2 regions of the Paraclostridium bifermentans genome follow, and region 2 is predicted to be linked to the other one. Evidence: riboswitches for the same ligand, from Rfam matches in the RefSeq annotation. Region 2 holds a riboswitch; the other holds the start of a gene.
The links. A riboswitch is a leader RNA that binds a small molecule or an ion and turns the genes downstream of it on or off. The one in region 2 is predicted to bind cyclic di-GMP.
Positions count from the first base shown of each region.

Region 1: it holds a riboswitch for cyclic di-GMP, as region 2 does, so the genes downstream of both, KXZ80_RS15125 (YwmB family TATA-box binding protein) here and KXZ80_RS12165 (BsaA family SipW-dependent biofilm matrix protein) in region 2, are expected to answer to the same signal.

Region 1 covers NZ_CP079737.1:3,142,016-3,154,996, reverse strand. Annotated here, with positions in the region: gene KXZ80_RS15160 (hypothetical protein) at 1-382, shown strand, start outside; gene KXZ80_RS15155 (4Fe-4S binding protein) at 424-639, shown strand; gene KXZ80_RS15150 (3-methyl-2-oxobutanoate dehydrogenase subunit VorB) at 664-1,746, shown strand; gene KXZ80_RS15145 (thiamine pyrophosphate-dependent enzyme) at 1,746-2,498, shown strand; gene KXZ80_RS15140 (2-oxoacid:acceptor oxidoreductase family protein) at 2,500-3,060, shown strand; gene glmM (phosphoglucosamine mutase) at 3,236-4,582, shown strand; gene glmS (glutamine--fructose-6-phosphate transaminase (isomerizing)) at 4,825-6,651, shown strand; cyclic di-GMP riboswitch class II at 6,876-6,959, shown strand; gene KXZ80_RS15125 (YwmB family TATA-box binding protein) at 7,124-7,870, shown strand; gene murA (UDP-N-acetylglucosamine 1-carboxyvinyltransferase) at 7,889-9,142, shown strand; gene spoIID (stage II sporulation protein D) at 9,217-10,257, shown strand; gene KXZ80_RS15110 (M23 family metallopeptidase) at 10,477-11,157, shown strand; gene spoIIID (sporulation transcriptional regulator SpoIIID) at 11,354-11,620, shown strand; gene mreB (rod shape-determining protein) at 11,727-12,773, shown strand; gene fabZ (3-hydroxyacyl-ACP dehydratase FabZ) at 12,775-12,981, shown strand, end outside.
Region 2 covers NZ_CP079737.1:2,517,210-2,530,190, reverse strand. Annotated here, with positions in the region: gene grdD (glycine/sarcosine/betaine reductase complex component C subunit alpha) at 1-1,030, shown strand, start outside; cyclic di-GMP riboswitch class II at 1,607-1,690, shown strand; gene KXZ80_RS12165 (BsaA family SipW-dependent biofilm matrix protein) at 1,829-2,449, shown strand; gene KXZ80_RS12160 (signal peptidase I) at 2,473-3,048, shown strand; gene KXZ80_RS12155 (BsaA family SipW-dependent biofilm matrix protein) at 3,114-3,803, shown strand; gene KXZ80_RS12150 (LPXTG cell wall anchor domain-containing protein) at 3,839-4,570, shown strand; gene KXZ80_RS12145 (vWA domain-containing protein) at 4,605-7,013, shown strand; gene KXZ80_RS12140 (PepSY domain-containing protein) at 7,337-8,020, shown strand; gene KXZ80_RS12135 (response regulator transcription factor) at 8,046-8,708, shown strand; gene KXZ80_RS12130 (sensor histidine kinase) at 8,705-10,066, shown strand; gene KXZ80_RS12125 (LCP family protein) at 10,188-11,099, shown strand; gene KXZ80_RS12120 (hypothetical protein) at 11,293-11,994, shown strand; gene KXZ80_RS12115 (copper amine oxidase N-terminal domain protein) at 12,014-12,793, shown strand; gene KXZ80_RS12110 (YveK family protein) at 12,974-12,981, shown strand, end outside.

The DNA of each region.
Region 1 (12,981 bases), 620 kb from region 2:
TGTAGGCGGAGATGATGTAGGGGCTAGAGTCTTAGGTAGATTTAGTCATCTTGTAGAAAAAGACGATTATGATATGTTTTGCGTGGTTAATGCAAATAGAGAGCAAACTCAAACTACGAGTGATGTGATAAATCATATTCGAGCTATAGAAAATTCATCAAAATTAAAAGTAACAGGACTTATAAATAATACACATTTAGTTAGAGAAACTACTATAGAAGACATCCTAAAAGGACAAGAACTAGTTAAAGAAGTTTCAAATATAACTAATATACCAATAAAGTATGTTACTTGTTTAGAAAGCTTAATACCTCAACTTCCAACAAACTTAGATGGGGATGTATTTCCAATAAATTTATACATGAGAGAATGTTGGATGTAAAATGAGGTTTAAATATATACAGTTCAAGGAGGCTAATTAAAATGGCTAAGGGAAAAGTTACTTTTGACCAAGACTTATGTAAAGGGTGTGCACTTTGTGTTTCAGCATGTCCAGTTAAGATTGTAGAAATAGACAAGGCTACAATAAACAAAAAAGGATATAATCCAGCTTCTGTTTCTGATATGGACAAATGCGTAGGATGTGCAAACTGTGCAACTATGTGTCCAGATGCAGTTATAACAGTAGAGAGAGACTAAATACAAACTTAAGGGGGAATTAAAATGGCTAAGATACTTATGAAGGGTAACGAAGCAATAGGGAAAGCAGCTATGGAAGCTGGCTGTAAGTATTTCTTTGGTTATCCAATAACACCACAAAACGAGTTACCAGAATATATGTCTAGAGAACTACCAAAAAATGGAGGAGCTTTTGTTCAAGCAGAATCAGAAGTATCTGCGATAAATATGGTTTATGGAGCAGCAGGAGCAGGTGCTAGAGTTATGACATCTTCATCTTCGCCAGGAATAGCTTTAAAACAAGAAGGTATAACATACGCAGCAGGAGCAGAGCTTCCATGTGTTGTTGTTAATATAATGAGAGGTGGTCCAGGACTTGGAGGAATACAACCATCTCAATCTGACTATTTTATGTCAACAAGAGGTGGAGGAAATGGAGATTATAGAACTCCAGTTTATGCACCAGCAACTGTTCAAGAAGCTGTTGACATGGTAATGGAAGCTTTTGAAGTTGCAGATTTTTATAGAACTCCAGTTATGGTAGTTGGAGATGGTATGATAGGTCAAATGATGGAACCAGTAGAATTTAATAAGCCTAAAACAAGAGAATTAGCTCCAAAAACTTGGGCTAGTGTTGGAACTAAAATGGAGAGAAAACCAAATATAATAAACTCTTTATACTTAGATCCAAAATCTCTAGAAGATCACTGTATAAATTTAGATGCTAAATATAAAGAAATAGAAAAAAATGAAACTGCATATGAAATGTACAAAACAGAGGATGCTGAAATAGTATTCGTAGCATACGGAACTACTTCAAGAATCGTTAAAAATACAATAGAAAGTTTAAGAGAAGAAGGTATAAAAGCAGGTCTTATAAGACCTAAAACTTTATGGCCATTCCCATTTGAAGCATTTAATCAAATACCAGAAGCTAAGAACTTATTAACAGTAGAAATGAGTACTGGACAAATGGTAGAGGATGTTAGACTAGCTATAGAAGGTAGATTACCTGTTCACTTCTATGGAAGAACAGGTGGTATGATACCATCACCAGCAGAAATAGCTGCAAAAGCTAAAGAAATAGTAGAACAATCTCAACAAGTTGCTATGGGAGGTGCTAGATAATGACACTTGTATTCAAGAAAACTCAAGGATTAACAGATAACCAAACTCACTACTGTCCAGGATGTACACATGGTATAATTCATAGATTAGTAGGAGAAGTATTAGAAGAATTAGATGTATTAGGAGATACTATAGGGGTTGCTCCTGTTGGATGTTCAGTTTTAGCATACAATTACTTTAACTGTGACATGCAAGAGGCTTCTCATGGTAGAGCACCAGCTGTTGCTACAGGTATAAAAAGAGTTCATCCAGATAAAGTAGTATTTACTTATCAAGGAGATGGAGACTTAGCATCTATAGGAACTGCTGAGATAGTTCATGCTGCTGCAAGAGGAGAAAAATTTACAACAATATTTGTAAATAATGCTATATATGGTATGACAGGTGGCCAAATGGCTCCAACAACTTTATTAGGTCAAAAAGCTACTACAGCTCAAAGTGGAAGAGATATAAACTTACAAGGAGCTCCTATAAGAATGGTTGAAATGTTAGGAACTTTAGATAGAGCTGTATTTGTAGAGAGAGTTTCTGTAGATACTCCTGCTAATGTAAGAAAAGCTAAAAAAGCTATAAAGAAAGCTTTTGAAGTTCAATTAGCTGGATTAGGATTTGGTATAGTAGAAGTATTATCAACTTGTCCTACAAACTGGGGATTAACTCCTCAAGATTCATTACAATGGCTAAGAGATAATATGATGCCATACTATCCAATAGGAAATATTAAAGATGTTAAAGTTGAGGAGGCGAAGTAATATGGCTACAGAAAGAGTAATATGTGCAGGATTTGGTGGTCAAGGTGTTATGTCTATGGGACAATTACTTACTTATGCAGGAATGCTTGAGAAAAAGGAAGTTTCATGGTTACCATCATATGGACCAGAAATGCGTGGAGGAACTGCTAACTGTTCAGTAACAATTTCTGATACTCCAGTAGGATCACCAGTTATAACTGATGATGCAACTTGTGCTATAGTTATGAACTTACCTTCACTTGATAAATTTGAAAAAGATGTTGTTCCTGGGGGTAAAATACTAGTGAACAGTTCATTAATAGAGAAAAAAGTTGAAAGAACAGACGTAAAAACTTACTACATACAAGCTAATGAATTAGCTTTAGAACTTGGAAATCCAAGAGTTGCTAACATGATAATGTTAGGAGCATACTTAGAATTAAATAAATGTGTGGAAGTAGATTCTGTATTAGAAGCATTTAAAAAAGTTTTCGGGCCAAGTAAAGAAAAATTTGTTCCATTAAACAAAGCAGCTTTACTAAAAGGTGCTGAAGCAGTTAAATCTCAAGAAGCGCTTGCATAGTCGGAAAATGTCATGTTTGTTTAATTAATGACACAAAAGAGACAATAGTGTAAATACTATTGTCTTTTTTTGTGAAACATATTAAAATAACAATTATGAACTAAAGACCTGTATTGAACATAGTATAAAACTGTGATATATTAGAGTCTTATTGCTGGAAGGAGTTTTTTTAAAAATGAGAAAATATTTTGGAACTGACGGAGTAAGAGGAATAGCTAATACAGAGCTTAACTGCGAGCTAGCATATAAACTAGGTAGAGCAGGAGGGTATGTTTTAACTAAGGGTAAAGATAAGGTTAAGGTTGTAGTTGGTAAAGATACAAGAGTATCTGGAGATATGCTAGAATCAGCCCTTATAGCTGGACTTATGTCAGTTGGATGTGATATTATAACTGTTGGGGTAATACCGACTCCAGGAGTTGCATACTTAACGAAGCATTACAATGCAGATTGTGGAGTAGTTATATCAGCATCTCACAACCCAGTGGAGTATAATGGAATAAAATTCTTTAATGAAAATGGATATAAACTTGATGATTCTATTGAACTTGAAATAGAGTCATATATAGATGATATAGAAAAAGTGGAAGTACATCCAACTGGAGATAAAGTTGGTAAAAAAATACATGAACATGACGCTGTAAGAGATTACGTTGATTATTTAAAAACTATAGTGAATATAGATTTTAATGGATTAAAAGTTGTGTTAGACTGTGCGAATGGAGCTGCATATAAAGTTGCGCCAATGGTATTTGAAGAATTAGGTGCAGATGTTGTAGCTATAAACAATACACCAGATGGAAATAATATAAATGATAAATGCGGATCAACACATCCAGAAGGTCTTCAAGAAGAAGTATTAAGAAATAATGCTGATTTAGGACTTGCATATGATGGAGATGCAGATAGACTAATAGCTGTAAATGAAAAGGGTCAAATTGTAGATGGCGACCATATAATGATATTAAGTGCAATCTATTTAAAGAAACACAATAAGTTAGCTAAAGATACTTTAGTTGTTACAGTTATGAGTAATATAGGATTAGTTATAGCTGCAAAGGAAAATAACATAAACTTAGCAACAACAGCTGTAGGAGATAGATATGTTTTAGAAGAAATGAAAAATAGCGGATATAATTTAGGTGGAGAGCAATCAGGACATATGATTTTCTTAGATTATAATACGACTGGAGATGGAACTTTAAGTTCTTTAGTTTTAGCTCAGATAGTTAAAGAAGAAGGTAAAACTTTATCAGAACTTGCAGCGGTGATGAATCAATATCCACAAGTATTAGTTAACGCTAGAATAAAAAATGAAAATAAAAATAGATATATGGAAATACCAGAAATTAAAGCTGAAATAGAAAGAATAGAAAAACTAATGGATGGATGTGGAAGAGTATTAATAAGACCATCAGGAACAGAGCCATTAGTAAGAGTTATGTTAGAGGGTAAAGATGAAGGTCAACTAAAAGAATTAGCTACAAATTTAGCTAATTTGATACAAGAGAAATTATCATAATTTCAGAAGTAAATACTAAGATTAATTTTTAGTATTTACTTTGCAAGCGCCAGAACTTAGTAAAATCTAAGTTGACGAGGACAGAGTTTATCGAATTGTCGGCGGATACTCTGCGGTGTGTTTACCATCGGAAGACTTTTACAAACCGTATAAGTGATTGTATGTACAAAAAAAAGTTTATGTAAACTGACCTGAATCTTAAAAATATATAAAATAATAATATTTTTAGGAGGACACAAATTATGTGTGGTATAGTTGGATATTTAGGAAATAGAATGGCAACAGAAGTTTTAGTAGAAGGATTATCAAAGCTTGAATACAGAGGATATGATTCTGCAGGTGTTGCTATAAATACAGGAAATGAGTTAGAAATAAGAAAGTTTAAAGGAAGATTAGCTGTTTTAGCAGAGGATCTAGAAAAGAACCCTATAAATGGAGGGTTAGGAATAGGACATACAAGATGGGCAACTCATGGAGAGCCATCAGATGTTAATTCACATCCTCACTTTAATATGGATAGAACAATAGCTGTAGTTCACAATGGAATTATAGAAAACTATATGGAATTAAAAGAAGAATTACAAGCTGAAGGTGTAAAATTCTTATCTCAAACAGACACAGAAGTAGTAGCACATTTAGTTGATAAATATTATGAAGGTAATTTATTAGATGCAGTATATAAAGCTACTCAAAGATTAAGAGGAGCATATGCATTAGGTGTTATATGTAAAGATAATAATCAAGAATTAGTATCAGTTAGAAAAGATAGTCCTTTAGTTGTAGGACTTGGAGATGGAGAAAACTTTATAGCATCAGATATACCTGCAATATTAAAATATACAAGAAATGTATATTTCTTAGAAAATGGTGAATTTGTTCATATAGTAGGAGATAAAGTTACTATATTAAATGAAAATAGAGAAGTAGTAAACAAAGAAGTTAATGAAATTACTTGGGATGTTGAAGCTGCATCTAAAGGTGGATACGAACATTTCATGTTAAAAGAAATATATGAACAACCTAATGGAGTAAAAGAAACATTAGTAAGAAGATTAAATGAAAACAGAGAAATCCATTTAGATGATATAAAGATGACTAAAGAAGATTTAGACAATATAAATAGAGTTTATATAGTAGCGTGTGGAACTGCTTATCATGCTGGACTTATAGGAAAATTTGCTATAGAAAAATTTGCTAAGATTCCAGTTATAACAGATATAGCATCAGAATTTAGATATAGAGATCCATTTATAGATGATAAGACACTATTAATATTAGTAAGTCAATCAGGAGAAACTGCAGATACTTTAGCTTCTTTAAGATATGCGAAAGAAAGAGGAGCTAGAATATTATCAGTAACTAATGTTGTTGGATCTTCAATTGCAAGAGAATCAGATGATGTATTCTATACTTGGGCAGGACCTGAAATATCAGTTGCATCAACTAAAGCATATACAACTCAATTAGTATCATTCTATATGATAGCTTTAGACTTTGCTATAAAGAAAGGTACTATAACTAGAGAGTATTATAATGAAATGATAGAAAAACTAAAAGAAATGCCTTCAAAGGTTGAAGAAGCTTTAAAACAAGAAGATCATATAAAAGAAGTTGCAAAGACTTTAAAAGAAAAACATAGTGCATTCTACTTAGGTAGAGGATTAGATTATAATATAGCTATGGAAGGTGCTTTAAAAATAAAAGAAATATCATATATACATGCAGAAGCATTTGCTGCAGGTGAGTTAAAGCATGGAACTATAGCATTAATAGAAAAAGGAACTCCTGTAGTTGCTATAGCTTCTCAAGGAGAGTTATTTGAAAAAATGGTTTCTAACATGGAAGAAGTTAGAGCAAGAGGAGCATACGTAATTGCTGTAGCTCAAGAGAAAAATAAAGAAGTTGAAAAGTCTGCTGATGAAGTGATATATATACCTAATGTTGAGGATGTTTTATCAAGTATATTAACAGTTTTACCACTTCAATTATTATCTTACTATGTTGCAGTTGAAAGAGGTTGTGATGTAGATAAGCCAAGAAACTTAGCTAAATCAGTTACTGTTGAATAATAAAAATCAAAGGTGATATCTCGATTTTATATTGAGAATCACCTTTTTAAACTTTATGCATATTTTTATATATACTAATTTAAGATGCTGACTAATTAACTAAATCTTAAAAATAGTGATTTGAAGCTTTTGAGAGTATGAGATAGGGTAAATACAAATAAAACTCATCCGAAAGCTTAAAAGCGCCAAATTTAGTCTCTAATGCGCAATTAAATATATTTCATAATGAATTGAGAAGCGAAGAACTATATCCTATAGGTGGGCATCTTGGATATATGGAGCTATTGATGCAACCGGCTACACTTAAAATATAAGTATAGCTTTTTTATTGTGTAAAATTATATATAATTTAATATGTATAGAAAAAATTATAATAATATATTAAAATATTTTTGGAATCAGGAATAGTATAACCAACCAATTTTTGTTAATACTTTATAGTATAAAACTGGAAATATGGGGAGGTAATACTATGAAAAAAATATTAGTGAGTATAAGTTTTATATTTATATTTTTATTAGGGATAGTTTTGTTCTATGGAGAATCAGAAGCTGAGATAAAGAATAATGGATATAATCAACTAGTAAATACTTTTGAAAGTATAGATAGTAATTTTAAATTTTATAATATGAAAGCAAATGCATATTTAGATAAATCTTTAGAAAAAGAAGAAATGAAAAATATTTGCATGGAAATAATTTCAAATTTAGGGCTTGAGGAATCTAATTTAAAGTGGATTGAAAGTAAAAAGGACACTCAAACTCAGGTATATGCACAGATAGATGAAAAAGATAGAAATATATCTATCATTGTCGCTAATAAAGGTAAAAATGAGTCCTATATTATAGTTGACATATTAGAAAATAAAGTATATAAAGATATAGTGGATATTTATACAGTTGTAGAAAATACTCTAAATTTGTATTGCAAAAAAGTCGATATTTATACATGTATGGCTGGAGAGTATAAAAAAAAGTTACAACTACACAAATATGATGATATTTTGAAAAAAATATTATATAATATGAATGCTAAAGAAATAGATAGGGTTGAAGAAGAAAACTTTATGTCGGTAACAGCTTTTAGTAAATTGATTAAAACTGATTACCTTGAATATTTGGGAAATAAGGTAAATTTAAATATAGGAATTAGGTATAGCGAAAATGAAGAAAAAACTATGGTTTACGTAGCTACACCTATAATAAAATTAGATTATTAGTGTGAGGAGAAAAGTGAAATGGCAAAAATTTTAGTTAAGAAGAGTAATCCACTTGTAGGAAGTGTTAAAATAGATGGGGCAAAAAATGCAGTATTACCAATAATAGCAGCAACTTTATTAGCGGATGGAAAATCAGTGTTAAAAGGGGTTCCTAACTTAAAAGATGTACATGTAATATCTGACTTATTAAGACATTTAGGTGCTGAGGTTGAATATAAGGATTGTACATTAACAGTAGATGCAAGTAATATAAAGACTTGTGAAGCTCCATATGAGCTTGTAAGAAAGATGAGAGCATCATTCTTAGTAATGGGACCGCTACTTGCTAGATTTAACCATACAAAGATATCTATGCCAGGAGGATGTGCAATAGGAACTAGACCTATAGATTTACATCTAAAAGGATTTAAGGCATTAGGAGCTAATGTAATAATAGATCATGGATTTGTGGAGGCGAATACGGAGAAATTAGTAGGAAGCAAGTTATACTTAGATTTCCCATCAGTAGGAGCTACAGAAAATATAATGATGGCTGCTGCTTTAGCAGAAGGTACTACTATAGTGGAAAATGCTGCAGAAGAACCAGAAATAGTTGATTTAGCAAACTTCTTAAATGAAATGGGAGCTGACGTAAAAGGGGCAGGAACTAACACAATAAGAATAAAAGGAGTTAAGTCACTTAAAGGTGCTGAACATACAGTTATACCAGATAGAATAGAAGCAGCTACATATATGGTTGCAGCAGCTATGACAAAAGGAGATATAACTATAGACAATGTAATTATGGAACATTTAAAGCCTGTTGTAGCTAAATTAAAAGAGGCTGGATGTGAAATAATAGATATGGATAATTCTGTGAGAGTTAAAGGACCTGAGGTATTAAAGCCAATAGATATCAAGACATTACCACACCCAGGGTTCCCAACAGATGTTCAAGCTCAATTTATGGCTATGGCTACTGTAGCAAATGGAACGGGAGTAGTTATAGAAACTGTATTTGAAAATAGATTTATGCACGTTGCAGAGTTCAACAGAATGGGAGCTAATATAAAAATAGAAGGTAGAAGTGCTATTGTTTCAGGTGTAGATCAATTACATGGATCAACAGTAAAAGCAACAGATTTAAGAGCTGGAGCTGCGTTAATTTTATGTGGACTTATAGCTGAAGGAGTAACTGAAATAGGAGATATATATCATATACAAAGAGGATATGTAGACATAGATAAGAAGATACAAGCATTAGGTGGAAATATAGAAATAATTGAAGACTAATAATTAGTCATAATTAACACGGGTTTTTCATAAAATTTATGGATTAGAAGTATTTATCCAAGGAGGAAAATTTTATGAAAAACCCATTGTTAGTTTTAGCTAGTACTGTTTTGGTAACTGCGGCGATACCTATTTGCGTATCTATATTTGCATATAACTCAGACTCAAAGCCAGATATAGTACCACATATCCAAAATAAGTTGAAAATTGAAACTAAGCTAAAAATTAATAAAAAGAAAAGTATTAAAAATTACGAAACTATAGATAAGGAATCACCTAAAATAAAGGTTTATAATCATAAAAAAGGAATAGTAGAGACTATAGACATAGAAGATTATTTATGTGGAGTTCTTGCAGGGGAAATGTCTGCAGAGTTTGATAAAGAGGCTTTAAAGGCGCAAGCAGTAGCTGCTAGAACATTTACAGTATATAGTAAAAAAACTGGTAAGCATAAAAATGCAGCTGTATGTACAGATTATAAGCATTGTCAGGAATATAAAAGTAAATCAGAATTACTAAGTAAAAATGGCCAAGCTTGGATGGATAAATTTTATACAAAAATAGAACAAGCTGTGAAAGATACTAAGGGTCAAATTATAGTATATGAAGATGAGGCAATTTTACCATTATATTTTTCTACATCATCAGGAAATACTGAAAATAGTGAAGAGGTATTTAGTACTAAATATCCATATTTGAGATCTGTAGATAGTCCTTATGATAAAAATGCTCCCAAATATGCATCTAATGTTAAGATAAATAATTCCGACTTTATAAACACACTTAGAAAAGGTTATCCTAATATGTCGATTTCTAATGATAAACTATCAAAACAAGTTAGTATAGAAGAAAGAAGTAAAGGTGGATCGGTTGAGAAGATCAAGGTTGGAAATAAAGAAATATCAGGCCGTGACATAAGGAGTTTATTTAATTTAAATTCCGCTAACTTTGATTTGAAGTTTAATAAAGATTATGTAGATATTATTGTAAAAGGGTATGGCCATGGTGTGGGTATGAGTCAATGGGGAGCAGAAGGAATGGCTAAGGATGGTTATAAATATTATGAAATATTAGAGCATTATTATTCAGATATCAATATTAAAGATACATATTAAAAACTCTAAACTAACTTGATTTGCAAGTTAGTTTAGGGTTTTTTTGTATTTCAAGAATTAAATAAAATAAAAAATTGAAGGGATATTAATTTATTTATACATAGTGAAAAATTAATATTTAAAATATGAAAATAAAATAAATATAAAAGAATAAAAATTGTATAAAAATAACAAATAAGGTACAAAATACAAATGTATGAATATATTTGGAGGTGCGTCATGAAAAAGAAAAAACTATTAGAGAAAGATGGTTTTTACTTAGCCTTATTTGTATGTGTTTGTTTAGTTGCAATTGGAGGTATTTGGTTTACAAAAAATAGCGTGGATGATTTAGCTTCAAAAAACGGTTTTTTAGATAATCAAAATAAAGTGGCAAAAGGTGATGAAGAAGGCGAAATTCACCTAATAGAAAAAGATGATAAAACTGTGCCAACAGCTACCAATTCAAAAGAAAACTTAGATAAGGTAAAAGAAAAAGAAGTTGTTAAAAAGGAAGAAACTAAAATAAACTATCTAGGAGAAAAAGTGACTAGAGAGTATTCAGAAAAAGAGCCTAGTTACTCAAGTACATTAGATGTATGGGAAATACATAAAGCATTAGATGTACAAGCTAAAAAAGGAAGTAAGGTAAAATCAATTGTTAATGGTAAAGTAACAGATGTATTTAAAGATGACCAACATGGAGTATCTGTAAAAGTGGAATCTAAAGATAAAGTAGCTGTTGTTTATTCAAACTTAGATGACAAAGTATCTGTTAAAAAAGGTCAAGAAGTTAAAGACGGAGATGTAATAGGAAAAGTGGGTAATACTACTAGTGTAGAAAGTTTAGAAGGTGCACACGTGCATGTAACTGCAACAAAAGATGGTAAAACTATAGACCCTATGACGTTAATTAAATAAAAAATTCGCGTTGCTCATATCGCCAACAACCTTAAAAAAACAGGTCCGTTGCTCAAGTGTATAAGTTGGAAATTATGAATATAATTTCCTAAGAATTAAAAAATATAACAAGCTTAATCAAATTTGATTAAGCTTGTTATATTTTTTTGTTTTTTTACATATATATCACTAAGGTAGGATTTAAGGGGGGGAAGCTTTGAGATCGCATATAGAGGAAAGAGCTATAGTTGTAGCAAAGTATATATTAGAAAAGAAAACAACAGTTAGACAAACTGCTAAAACATTTGGCGTAAGTAAAAGTACTATACACAAAGATGTAACTGAACGATTAGAAGAAATTAATCCATCTCTTGCAAAAGAGGTTAAAATGGTTTTGGAAAAGAATAAATCTGAAAGGCATATAAGAGGGGGAATGGCAACAAAACAAAAATATGAAGTGAAGTGTAATAAAAATGTAGGTTAAAAAACCTACATTTTTTTCTTGACTAAAAACAAGTTTTTGTATATTTTGTATGTAGAGTGTTAAAATTAACGAAAAGTTTATATAAATTGAGAAGGAGTTGAATTTAATGACAAAAGGAGCGGATATAGGTATCGATTTAGGTACTGCAAATGTTCTTGTATATGTCAATGGAAGGGGTATTGTTGTAAAAGAACCTTCTGTTGTAGCAATAGATAAAAAGTCACAAACTGTTTTAGCTGTAGGTGATGAGGCTAGAAAGATGATAGGAAGAACACCAGGAAATATAGTAGCTATAAGACCTTTAAAAGATGGAGTAATATCTGATTATAATATTACTGAAAAAATGTTAACATATTATGTAGACAAAGTGGTAGACAAGAAAGGTTTTTCACGATTTTTCATGCCTAGAATAATGGTGTGCGTGCCAACGGGAGTTACAGAGGTAGAAAAGAGAGCTGTAGAGGAAGCTACAAGACAAGCTGGAGCTAGAGACGTTTATATAATAGAAGAACCTATAGCAGCCGCTATAGGGGCCGGATTAGATATATCTAAACCTGATGGTAATATGGTTGTTGATATAGGTGGAGGAACAGCAGATATAGCCGTAATATCTTTAGGAGGAGCAGTTGTAAGTGAATCTATAAGAATCGGTGGAGATAAATTTGATGAATACATAGTAAATTATATGAGAAAAAAACATAATTTACTTATAGGGGATAGAACTGCTGAACAAGTTAAAATTAATATTGGAACTGCATATCCAAGAGAAGAAGAAGTTACTATGGATGTAAAAGGTAGAAATTTAGTAACAGGACTTCCTCAAAAAATAACTATAGACTCAAAGGAAATGCTAGATGCTTTAGCAGATGGAGTTAACCAAATTGTTTCTACTGTTAGATCTGTACTTGAAAAAACGCCTCCAGAACTTGCGGCAGATATAAGTGAAAGTGGAATAATAATGACAGGTGGAGGAGCTCTTTTATATGGACTAGACAAAAGAATAGAGGAGAGTACAGGTATGGAAGTTAAAATAGCTGAAGATCCTTTATCTTGTGTTGCTAAAGGTACAGGAGAGTCATTATCAGCTTTAGATATGTTAGAAACAGGTGGAACAGGGTTATTCAAAAGAAAAACTATAAAAGGAGAAGAATAATATGCTAAATATTGATCAAATAAAAGAATTAATACCTCATAGGTATCCATTTTTACTTGTAGATAAAGTTGTTGAACTTGAAGAAGGTAAAAGAGCTGTGGGTATAAAAAATGTAAGTGTTAATGAACCATTTTTCCAAGGACATTTTCCAGAATATCCTATAATGCCAGGAGTTCTAATAATAGAAGCTATGGCTCAAGTTGGAGCT
Region 2 (12,981 bases):
AAATTTAGTTAAAGGTGCTCACCTAGCTAAGTCAAATTTATTTGATATAGTTTTAATAGGACCTAAAGTTGAAACTGAACTTGAGGTTGTTGAAGTTAATGAAGAAAGCGAAATGCATTCTAAAATGGAAGAACTATTAGATTCAGGTTACATAGATGCTTGCGTAACTATGCATTACAATTTCCCTATAGGAGTTTCTACAGTTGGTAGAGTTATAACTCCAGGTAGAGGAAAAGAAATGATACTTGCTACTACTACAGGAACAAGTGCAACAAACAGAATAGAAGCTATGGTTAGAAATGCTGTTTACGGTATATCTACAGCTAAGTCTATAGGAATAAAAAATCCTACTGTTGGTATATTAAATGTTGATGGTGCTAGACAAGTAGAAAAAGCTTTAAAAGACTTACAAGCAAATGGGTATGATATATCTTTTGCTGAATCAGTTAGAGCAGATGGTGGTTGCGTAATGAGAGGAAATGACTTATTATGTGGTGCTCCAGATGTTATGGTTACTGATACTTTAAGTGGAAATATATTTATGAAAGTATTCTCTTCATTTACTACTGGTGGAGATTATGAAGCTCAAGGATTTGGATATGGTCCTGGTGTAGGAGAAGACTATGATAGAAAGATATTAATATTATCTAGAGCATCTGGTTCTCCAGTTGTTGCAAATGCATTAAGATACGCTTATGACGTTGTTAAAGGTGATGTTACTAAGGTATCAAAAGATGAATTTAAAAATGTTAAAAATGCTAAATATGACGATATTATAGCTGCTTTAACTAAAAAAGAAGTTAAGAAAGATAATGATGAGGAAGTAGCTATGCCGGCAAAAGAAGTTGTTACTCATCAAATATCTGGTGTAGATATAATGGATTTAGAAGATGCGGTTAAAGTTTTATGGAAAAATGGAATTTATGCAGAAAGTGGTATGGGATGTACGGGGCCTATAGTTCTTGTTGCTGAAGGAAAAGGAGAAGCGTGTGTTAAGATGCTTCTAGATGCAGGTTATACTGCTAAATAATTAAAAAACGAATCCTTGCCATGGAAGTAGTTTGAAGACTAGGTTATTTGGGGGCTTGGGATTTGTGATATGTTTTGCTTCATACAAGCTGGGAAGATGCTTGTAAATGTCGCTACAACATACACACAAATCCCTCGCCTAACTGATTACCTAGTCTTTTTTTGATAAGATAAAAGATAAATGTCTCTGCAACATAAAGTTCAATCCCATTCAAACCTACAACTCAGTCTTTTTTTGTGGAGATAATATAGAAATGTCGCTGCAACATACTCACAAATCCCACACTGAACTGATAACTCAGTCTTTTTTTGGATATTTCTTCAAAATTACAATAAATTAAAATGAATATTAGCTTATCAATTTATGTCAAAAAAATAGCGAAAATGTCGCAATGATGTATAATTTAATTTTTCAAATTAAAAATATTTAATATATAAATTAAAAAAGTTGAAAAACAATATAAATAGCAAATTAATTAAATAAAATGTAAAAAAATAGAAAACGATTTAGGGTGTTTTAGGGAATATTTTTCAGTATAATAAAAAAGAAGAATAAATTAATAAGGAATCTAATAGGTTTAAATATAGAGGCTATGAAATATGTTTTGTAAATGGGCACTTGAAACATATGGAGCTAATAGTGCAACCGGCTATTTAAAGATATAAGTATAAAATTACTTTTATCATTTAAATAGCCTTTTTTATGCTGAAAATGTTGTATTTACTGAGAATTTGTGGAGGATCTATAAAATAAATCGAAATAAATTTTTAGTTACTATGATAAATTAAGGAGAGTTAAATGAGTAGAAAAAGAATTAAAGTTGGAGCAATATCTATACTTTTATTAATATGTATAGTCACCGTTCAAAAGATATCATATGCAAGTTTGACATCCAAAGATAAAGTGACCAATACATTAAATTTGGGGGATATAAATATAGAAGTAAGTGAAAATTTTACACCGCCTAAAGATTGGAATGGAGATGAATATAGCAAAGAAGTAAAAATAAAAAATAATAGTACATCACCAGCACTTATAAGAGTATCCATAATTCCTAGATGGGTGGATGAAAAAGGAAATACATGGCCAGGAGATACTAATTTAGTAACTTTAAACTATGAAACTAATAATATAACAGCAAATCAAAATATAATAAAAAATAATAAATGGATCTATGGCAACGACAATTATTATTACTACAACACAATAGTTGCAAAGGACAAAGAAACAAAACAAATATTAAAATCAGTAAGCGCAAACATTCCGGAAGAATTAAAAGAAAGATATAAAAATAAAACTTTAATAGTAGATGTAAAAGCAGAGGCTGTACAAGCTACAAAGGATGCATATAAAAAAACTTGGAACAATATTGAAAATCAAGGAATACATAAAATACTAGAAAATTTATGTACTAGGTAAAAAAATTTCAGGGAGAATATACTATGGAAAACAAAGTAATGTTAAAAAAATTAGGAAATATACTTTTTTATGTAGTTCTAATATCTTTATTATCCATATCATTTATTATGGTAAAGTCTGTAAAAGAGGGAAAACAGCCAACAATAATGGGGCATAAATTTTTTACAGTAATGACAGGAAGTATGCAACCTTCAATAATGGTTGGAGATTTAGTAATAGCGAAAGAATTACAACCTGAACAAATAAATGTAGGGGATGTAATAACATTTAAAAGTCAAAATTCAGGAAATATAACGACACACAGAGTAAAAGAAATTATAAAAGATGGAGCAGGAATAAAATACATAACACAAGGTGATGCAAATAATGTGCAGGATCAAAATCCAGTAGAATCAAACGCAGTTATAGGTAAAGTTGTTAAATGTATACCGAAGGTTGGAATGGCTATGTCATGGATGAAGTCACACCTATCACTAATTATAGTAGGAATATTTGCAATAACAGCATTAAGTGCTATAGGTAGCAACCTTAGAAAAAAACTAAAATCTATAGATGAAGAAGAAAGACAAAATAAAGAAAGAGAAAAAGCGGATGCATAAAACAACTGTAACAGTAAGTGCTGATTACATAGATTGAGTAAATATTTAATTTTGGAGGGAATAAAATGAATAAGAAAGTTCAAGCGTTAGCAGTATCAGGAGTACTGACAGTAGGTGTAATATGGGGAACACTTGCATGGTTTACATCTCAAGATAAAGCAACAAATACTTTTAATACAGCATCAAATAGCGATAATAATGGTAGTGGAATAAAAATAATTGAGGAATTTGAAAAACCTACAAACATGCTTCCAGGAGATGAAGTAAACAAAGATGTACAAGTAAGTAATACCACAACATATGATCAATTTGTAAGAGTTAAGCTTACACCTAAATTTGTAGAAGTAACAAAAGATAGTAGTGGAAATGAAGTTAGAAAAGAAATAAAAGAAGTAAATGGAAAAAAATTAGAGATTGATAAAATAAAGTTAAACTTCACTAAAAAATTAAATGAAAGTAAAACTAATGGAACTTGGTTTGCTGGAAAAGATGGATACTACTACTACATTGGAAAAATAGGACCTGAAGGATGGACTAATACATTACTTGACTCTGTAACATTAGATAAGGAATCGGGAAATGAGTATAGGGGATTAGGTTTTGACATAGATGTTGATGCTACTTCTATACAAGCTTCAAATGATGCATATAAAGATTGGGCTAAAGATAGTGGATTACTTGAAAAATTCGATGAATTACAAAAACAAGGGGTTGTAGCTGCAACGGATGCTAAAGAGCCAAATAAAAATAACTAAGATTAAAATTAAAAAATCTATAAAGGAGTGAGAATGTGAAAAACTTTATAAGAAAAATTTTAGTAGTCACTTCACTTCTTTCAATAATAACAACTATAAAGGTGGATGCAGATACATTGGCTCCACCTAATGTTCAATTATTGGGAAATGCGAATGAATTAGTATACATACCTGATGATGATTTATTTCTACAACATCCTAACATGATTCCAGGAGATTATATAAGAAGAACTTTAGAAATTAAAAATAAGCATAAATATCCATACGAACTTTTCTTAAGGGCAGAGCGAGTAAGCCCAAAAGAAGAATATGATCTTTTAGATAAGCTAGATTTAAGAATTTCATATAAAGATGAAGTTATATATGATGAAGCCGTTAATGGAGAAGATAAATTAACCAAAGGTATTAGTTTAGGAGTATTTAATCCAGGGCAGGAAGAAAATCTTATTGCAGAAGTTAAATTAGATGGAGCATCTACTGGAAATGAATATAAAAATAAATCTGCTCAAATAGATTGGATATTTACAGCAGTTAGAAGTGAAGATGAAAGCCATGATAATGATAAAGAAACTGTAGATAAATCAGATAAAACTAACAACACAAATAAAACAGATCAATCTCCAAATAATCTAGGATCAGATGAAAATGATATGAGGAGCGAATCGCCAAAAACAGGAGAAGATGGGATTTTTATATATGTAATATTAGGGTTAACTAGTATTTTACTTTTATTAATGAGTAGAAAAAACAAAAACTCTAAAAAGTAAATATTTTTATGCAAGGAGTGTGGAGGAACATTAAATGAAAAAAAATAGATTAGTATCTTTTATAATGGTACTAACAATGGTAATTATAACAAGCTTAGGAAATATTGAAGGAAAATCTACTTCATATGCTCAAGAAAAAAATAACTTAACTATAAAAGAAACAACAAGCGAAGCTCCAGTAAATACAGCGGATAATAAACTTTTGTTAGAACAAAGTACTGAAAAAATATCAGATACACAGTTGAAAGTTAATTTAAAAATAAAAGGAAATGAACAAGATGTAAATATTAAAAATACATCTTTTGAAAATAAAATATCTGATAACTTTGAAATAAGCTCAGATAATATTTCCGTAAATGGAATAAAAGAAAAGGAAAATATAAAAGGTGAAGTAACAAAATCTAAAGATAGTATAAGCATTAACTTAGGAGATATATCTTCAGAAGAAGTAGATTTATCTTTTGAAGCAAAACTAAAAGATAATGCTCAAAAACGTGAAACTGAATCTTTAAATTTAAAATCAGAGATTAGATATAAATTAGAAAATAGTGAACAGGAAGCAATAGAAAAATTTCCTAATACTAAAGTTACTTTAGATAAAGGTATAGAAAAAGTAAATCCAGAAGCTATACAAGCAGAATATAAATCAGCACCACAAACAACACAAAATACTGAAAGATGCCAAGGTAATAAAAATTTAGAAATCAATAAAAGCGCTAAATCAAATAACAATGGAACATATAATATAACGTTAGAAGCAAAAGGGGAAGGATCAATTGAAAACTCTAAAAAAGCTGACATAGTGCTTGTAATAGATTCATCAGGAAGTATGAATGATAAAATAAATAAAGTGAAATCTGCAGCTAAAAATTTAAGCAAAAATATTTTAAATGGAAGTAATGATGATCAAGTTAAAATATCTGTAGCTAACTTCTATTATAACTCTGGTAAATATAATGTGAGAGGTGGAAGTTCTGATCTTCAAACAGACTTTACATCTGATTTAAATACAATAAATCAAGCTATTAAAAATATACCATCAGGTGGAGGAACTCATACTCAAGATGGTATATGGAGAGCTCAAGATATGTTAAGTAGCAATAAATCAAGAAAAGATGCAAAAAAATATATAGTATTTTTTTCAGATGGACTACCATCAGAGTCTTATCAATGGGGATATACAGGATATGACATACATGTTAAAAACGCACAAAGAGAATACTATAACTACTTTACAGGATATGGAGCTCCTACACAAGTCACTATTGGGGGAATTGGATATAATCCAAATCCAAATATTTCAACTGCAGAGACTATACAGGTAAATAATAATCCTAGATATAAAGATACTAAATTTTATAGTGTAGGATTATTTACTAATGCTAGTGAAAGCGAAAAAAGTCAAGCTGTAAACTTTTTAAAAACTATTCAAAATGTAGTAGACCCAAGTGAATATAAAGATAAATATTATACTCAAGATTTAAATAGTATAAATGGAATATTTAATGATATAAGTAATGAAATAAAAGAAAATATTAATGCTTCAGTAGCTAAAGAATCTGTTATACATGATATAGTTTCAAAAGAGTTTAATATAGTAGATAAAAGTTGGAAGATAACAGATTTAGATGGAAATGAAATACAGATACCACCTGAAAATATTGTTGTATCCAAAAACTCAAAAGGCGAAGATGAAATAACGTTTAAAATAGGTAATATTATTGCAAATAAAAAAGCTGGAAATGGAAAACTTACAGGGGGAGTTAAAGTAAGTTTTGATATTTCAACTAAAGATTCATACTTTGGGGGTGAGAAAATTCCCACAAATGCAAATGCAGAAATTAAATATAAAGATCCTATAAATGGAAGTGATAAAGAACAAGTATTTAATAAGCCTGTAGTTGACATACCTTATCAAATGGGAAAGGTAACTATAAGAAAAGAAATCGTAAAGAAAGATAAAAATGGGAATTGGACGGTAGCTAAAGATAGTGATGCAAATCGCAATGATAGATTTTCTATATCGATACTTGGAAACTCAGGTAGTCAAAATCATAAATATACAGTGGATTTAAACGGAAACATGGAAACTTCTATGCCTTTTTATTTAAGAGGTGAAAAAACTGATATATCTAGTAATAAGGATTTTTCTATGAACTATTTTACAGAAGGTTTATATGGTGTAGAAGAAATTGTACCTATGAATTATGAAAAAGTTCAGGTATGGATTGATGAAGACACTTCAGATAATGGGACTAAATGGGTTAAATTTGAAGAGTATGTAAATGACAAAGAGAATATTGAAAAAAATAAAGCAAGAGATGGGAAGTTATTTATAGGTAAAGATAACAATAATATTAATATAAAAGTAAGTAATACTTTAGTGAATGATATGTTTTGGCAAGATAAAGTATATGTAGAAAATAAACTTAAGTATGATTAGAGACTGGGTTATTGTGGGCTCGGGATTTGTGTGTATGTTTTGCTCCATACAAGCTGGGAATATGCTTGTAAATGTCGCGGCAACATACAGCACAAATCCCGAGCCAAAAACATAAAACCAGTCTTTTTTTGTGGTATGAAAAAGAATGTCGCTGCAACATAAAATTCAATCCCGAGCCCAAGTATAGCTCAGTCTTTTTTTATAACATTAAAAAATTTTAATATTATTTTTATGTTAAGTTAATGCCTGTTTAAAGTAGTTTTCATGATGGCTGTATATAATAAGCTCATAGTAAAAATTAAAATTTTATGGAGGTATTGATTATGAAAAAGGAAGATGTAATAAATAAGATAGAAAATCTGAAGGCTTATAAAGGAAAGCTTAAGAAGTTTGCGGTTTTAACGATAAGTGGAGCTATTGGATTGAGTGTTTTAGGTACAGGTGCAGCTTATGCTTATGTAAAGTCAAATGAAAACTACTCACAAACACAATTAGAAAAGGTAGCTTTAAAACAAATTCCAGGAGAGGTTGTTGGAGTTAAAAAAGATTTAGATGATGATAATATGTCTGTAGTTTATGAGTTTAAAATAAAAGATAAAAACAATATGTTAAATGAAATAGAGTTAGATTCAAAGACTGGGGCTATAATAGATATGGAAAATCATAATGAAAAAGATGATAAAGATTATGACAGTGATGATGAAAAAAGTTATAATTATAATGAAATAAAGTCTAAGAGTAAATACTCAGAAGAAGAGTTGAAAAATATTGCATTAAAAAAGGTACAAGGTGAAGTTATTGGGGTAGATAAAGAAATAGATGATGATAGTATGTCTATAGTGTATGAGTTTAAAATAAAAGATAAAAATAATACAATAAAAGAAGTAGAGGTTGATTCTGTTACTGGTGAAGTAGTAGATATAGAAAACTATGATTCTAACTCAGATAAAAAGAGTGAAACTATAGATAATGAAAATGTAAAACAAGGTACAAGTAATATGGATTAATAAATATATTAAGAAGGTGAGTTTTTTGTACAAAGTATTAATAGTAGAAGATGAAGAAAATATAGCATCATTTATAAATATGGAATTATCACATGAAGGATATGAAACTGAAATGTGTAATGATGGAAAAGAAGGCTTAGAAAAGGCCTTAGAAAAAGATTATGATATGATTATATTAGACTTAATGTTACCAACTTTAAACGGGCTAGAAGTCTGTAGACGTTTAAGGAAATCAAAAAACACACCTATAATAATGTTAACAGCAAGAGATAATGTTATGGATAAAGTTTCTGGACTTCAAATGGGAGCAGATGATTATATTGTAAAACCATTTGCAATAGAGGAACTTTTAGCAAGAATAGAAACAATATTAAGAAGAGTTAATTTAAGCCACAATAATGCAAGTTCTTTGAAATTTAAAGATATAACTATAGATATAGAAGCTAGAATAGTTAAGTGTGGAGAAGACGTAATAAACTTAACTACAACAGAATACGAACTGTTACTTCAATTAATAAGACACGAAAATAAAGTATTAACTAGAGACTACTTATTAGAACATGTATGGGGATATGATTACGATGCAGAAACTAATGTAGTAGATGTTTATATAAGACATCTAAGATCAAAATTAAAAAACGATGATTATATACATACTGTTCGTGGCGTAGGATATGTTTTAAGATGATTATAAAGAAACTAAGATCTTTATCTACATTCTGGAGAATGACTCTTATATCATTTATATCTATAGTAGTAATATTTTTAATAACTTATATATCTCAATTTATAGTATTTAGAGTTTGGACTATAAAATATGAAAAAGAAGAAATTCAATCAAGAGCGAATGAATTAGAAATTTTGCTTAACAACAACAGTTCGGATGAAGTGCAAAAAGAAATTTTAGAATCTATGAACTTAAATGCTATTATATATAATTCAGATAACAAAGAAATTTTAAATACAATGGATGAAAAACCTAAACATTTCAATTATCAAAAACCAAGTTCATATATTATAGATACATCTTTGAGCGTAAACAACGACAAGGTAAGCTTAATAACGCCGGTGCATATAGGTGATCAAAAATACTATATGTACTTAGAGCGAGAAAGTGAATTATATGATGATTTCCTGGAAAATACAATCCTTATAATTGTTTTTATGTTGATAATAGGATTAATAATAAGCTTAATAGCAGGAATATATATATCAAGACAGTTTATAAAAAAATTAAACAACCTAAGCAACACTATGAAAGAGGTACAAGAAAAAGGAATAACAAGTAGAGTATATATACAAAATCCAAAAGATGAATTTGATAAAGTTAATATAATATTCAATGAAATGATGGACTCAGTTGAACACTCATTTGGAGTTCAAAGACAGTTTGTTCAAGATGCGTCACACGAACTTAGAACCCCTCTAACAATATTAAAAGGACATTTAAAGATGCTAGATAGATGGGGAAAAAATGATCCTGAAACACTCAACAAATCGCTTAAAATAAGTTTAGATGAAGTAGATAGATTAACAAAACTTGTAAATGATTTATTAGAACTTGGAAAATTAGACAACAAAACAATAGTTGATGAAGAAATAGAAAAAATAAACTTAGAAGCTTCAATCGATCAAATTATATATGACTTTGAAGTCATAAGAAAAGATGTTGATTTTAAATTCGAGTGTGAAAAAGATGCTTATATTTATATGAACAAGAAACATTTTAAGCAACTTTTCATAATATTTATAGATAATGCTATAAAATACTGTGAAAAAGATGAAAAGAAAATACAAATAAAAGTGTACAGAGAAAAAAGGAAAATGTACATATCTATAAAGGATAATGGCATAGGAATAGAAAAAGAAGAAATTCCAAAGATAACAGATAAATTCTATAGAGTTGATAAATCAAGAAAATATAATAATAGCTTTGGAATAGGACTATCTATTGCAGCTCAAATAATTAATTTATACAACTACAAATTGAAAATTAAAAGTGAAGTTGGAATAGGAACAGAGATACTTATAGAATGTAATCAATAAACCAAGGATGAAAATTAAAGCCTTGGTTTTATTTTTTGCTAAAGAAAAATAAGTAGCAACCGATATTTATATGTGCTAATATATGGATATCTAAATTAATAATTAGTATAGGGAGGATTTTATGAGTACTTTAAAAAAAATAGTCATAGGATTAGTTGTGTTTATAATAGCTACTCCACTTGTGGCTTTTGGTTATTTTTATTTTAAGCTAAACTCTATTTATGATAGTAGTGCAGCTAAAGACGTAAAAAATAAGATTGAAAAAGCAGATGATAAAGATGGGATAACTAATATACTATTAGCTGGAGTGGATGGAAACAACCTAGACAAGGGAAATAGATCCGACTCTATGATGGTTTTAACTATCGATGAAAAGAATAATGATATTAGAATAACTTCTCTTGCACGTGATACTTATGTACAAATTCCAGGTTATGGGGAAGAGAAATTAACACATGCTTATGCTTATGGAGGGCCTGCTCTTTTACTTCAAACTATAGATAAAAACTTTGGACTGAAAATTGATAAATATGCTGCTGTAAGTTTTAGCTCTTTTGAAAAAATTATAGATGCTTTAGGTGGAGTTGAGATTGATGTATTATCCAAAGAAGTAAGTCATATTCCAGGGGTAGATATTGCTGGTAAGCAAACTTTAAATGGAGCAGAAGCTTTAGCTTATAGTAGAATAAGATATGCAGATGATGCTTATCACAGAGACAACAGACAAAGAAATGTTATGCAAGCTGCATATAATAAATTATCAAGTAATCCTGGAGATCTTATGGAAATAGGAAATACTATATTAGGATATACAAAAACTAATATACCTCCAATGGAAATATTTAAACTAGCTAATAAAGTTATAAAAATGAACTTTACAGAATTCTCACAACTTGAATTCCCTCTTGAAGGACATAGAGATGGAAAGATACTAAATAAAGAAAAAGGATGGGTAATTCTTTGGGATAAAGAATATAATAACGAACAACTTAAAAAATTCATATTTGACTATAAAAATTATACACAACAATAGAAAAAACAAGAGCTATCTATTTCAAATAGGTAGCTTTTGTTTTTTCTATATAATTTTATATGTTAAAAAAATATAAATACAACCGTAAAATAGATTAAAAGATATAAATTTGAGAATTCGACAAATTTAGCCGGAAAAACAAAAAAGTAAGTGCTATATTATATCAGAGAATAAATATTAGGAGGGAATAATGATGAATTATAAAAAAAATGAAAAACTAGTTATAACTATAGCTTGCTCCTTGACAGTGGTTGTAGTTTTATGTTTTACACTCATGGGAGGTAAATTAAAGTCAAAAGAAGAACATTACGTATCTAGAGTATCTAGTTTTAAATCAGAAATAAACATATCTAAAGAAGATTATGAAATAATAAAACAAGAAGAAAAATACGGAATAAGCACATATGTAGTTTTAGAAAAAAAAGATTTTAATAGAGAGAAAATGGGACAACTTTCAAAAAATATAATAAAGGATATGAATAAAAAATTTAATATATACATATTCGATGATAAAGAAAAAGCAAAGAAATTCAACTACGAAGTAGATAAAATTCAAACTCTTATCAAAGCAGTAGATCAACAACAAGTAGAAATCCAAACATACCACACAATAAAAGAAGAGCCTAAAAGCGTACCACAGTATTATACAGTAGAATCTATAAAAGAGGTAGATGGAAAAACTCAAGTATTATTAAGTCTCGAAAGTATAAAAGAACCTGGGAAAGCATTAAGTCAAATGAAGTTTTTAGGAGAAGTAATAAAGGATTTAAACAAAGATAAAAAAATAGAGAAGTTAGAAATAAAAGCATATAGTAAAAATAACAAGGCACCAAATTGGGAATACACATCAGAAAATAAAAGCTTAGTTATACAAAATGAATTAGTAGAAATATAAAATTATAAAGGAGTACAATATGAAAAATAAAAAAATACTAGCATTAACAACAGTACTAGCATTATCTACAACTAGTCTTGCATTTGCAAACGAAATAAAAATAATTGAAAAAAATGGACAAGATTACGTTCCTTTTAAAACTTTAGTAAAAAAACTAGGCGGAGAAGTAAAAGGATCTAAAGAAGAATTAAAAGTAAGTGTAAATTCAAAAGAAGTAATAATTAAAAATAAATCATCTTTTGCAAAAGTAGATGGAAATTACTATCCACTAGAAGAAAAAAAAATGAACGGATATAAAATTCCAATAGATACAAAACCAATAGACGAAAATAAAGAATTATATCTCTCTCCACACCTTTTAAAAAGTGCTAATTTATTAAATTTTGACATTGAAGATGGAAAGTTAATAATAAATAACAAGGTTGAAAAAGAAACTGTTTCGAACGTAAAGGAAGAGACTAAAAAAGAAATTGATAAAAGTAGCTCTGAAGTAAAAAAAGAAGAACTTAAAAAAGAAATTCAAGAAAAACCTCAAATTACACCAAAACCAAATAAACCAAGCAATAATCACAATAATAATTCAAATAACAATACTACTAATAAGCCGGATAATAACAATAACTCAAATAATAATAGTAGTAACAATAATAACACCAATAATAATACTGGTTCAAATAATGGATCTAGCGAAGGTAACAATAATAACACTGAAAGTAATAACGGAAATAATACAAATGGAGGAAATACTAATACTGATAGCTCGCAAAATAATGACTCTCAAGCTATTACAGAAGAATAAAAATTAAGAAAAAATAATAAATATGAAAAAAAAGCTAAAGATTTTTACAAAAACGTCGAAATATGTAATAAAACGATATCGTTTGTAGAAACTGTCGACAAACATGGTAACATATTTGACGACAGGATAACATACAAAAAATTTAAAATAAAAGTTAATATTCAGAAAGTGGAGGGAAAAATGGAAGA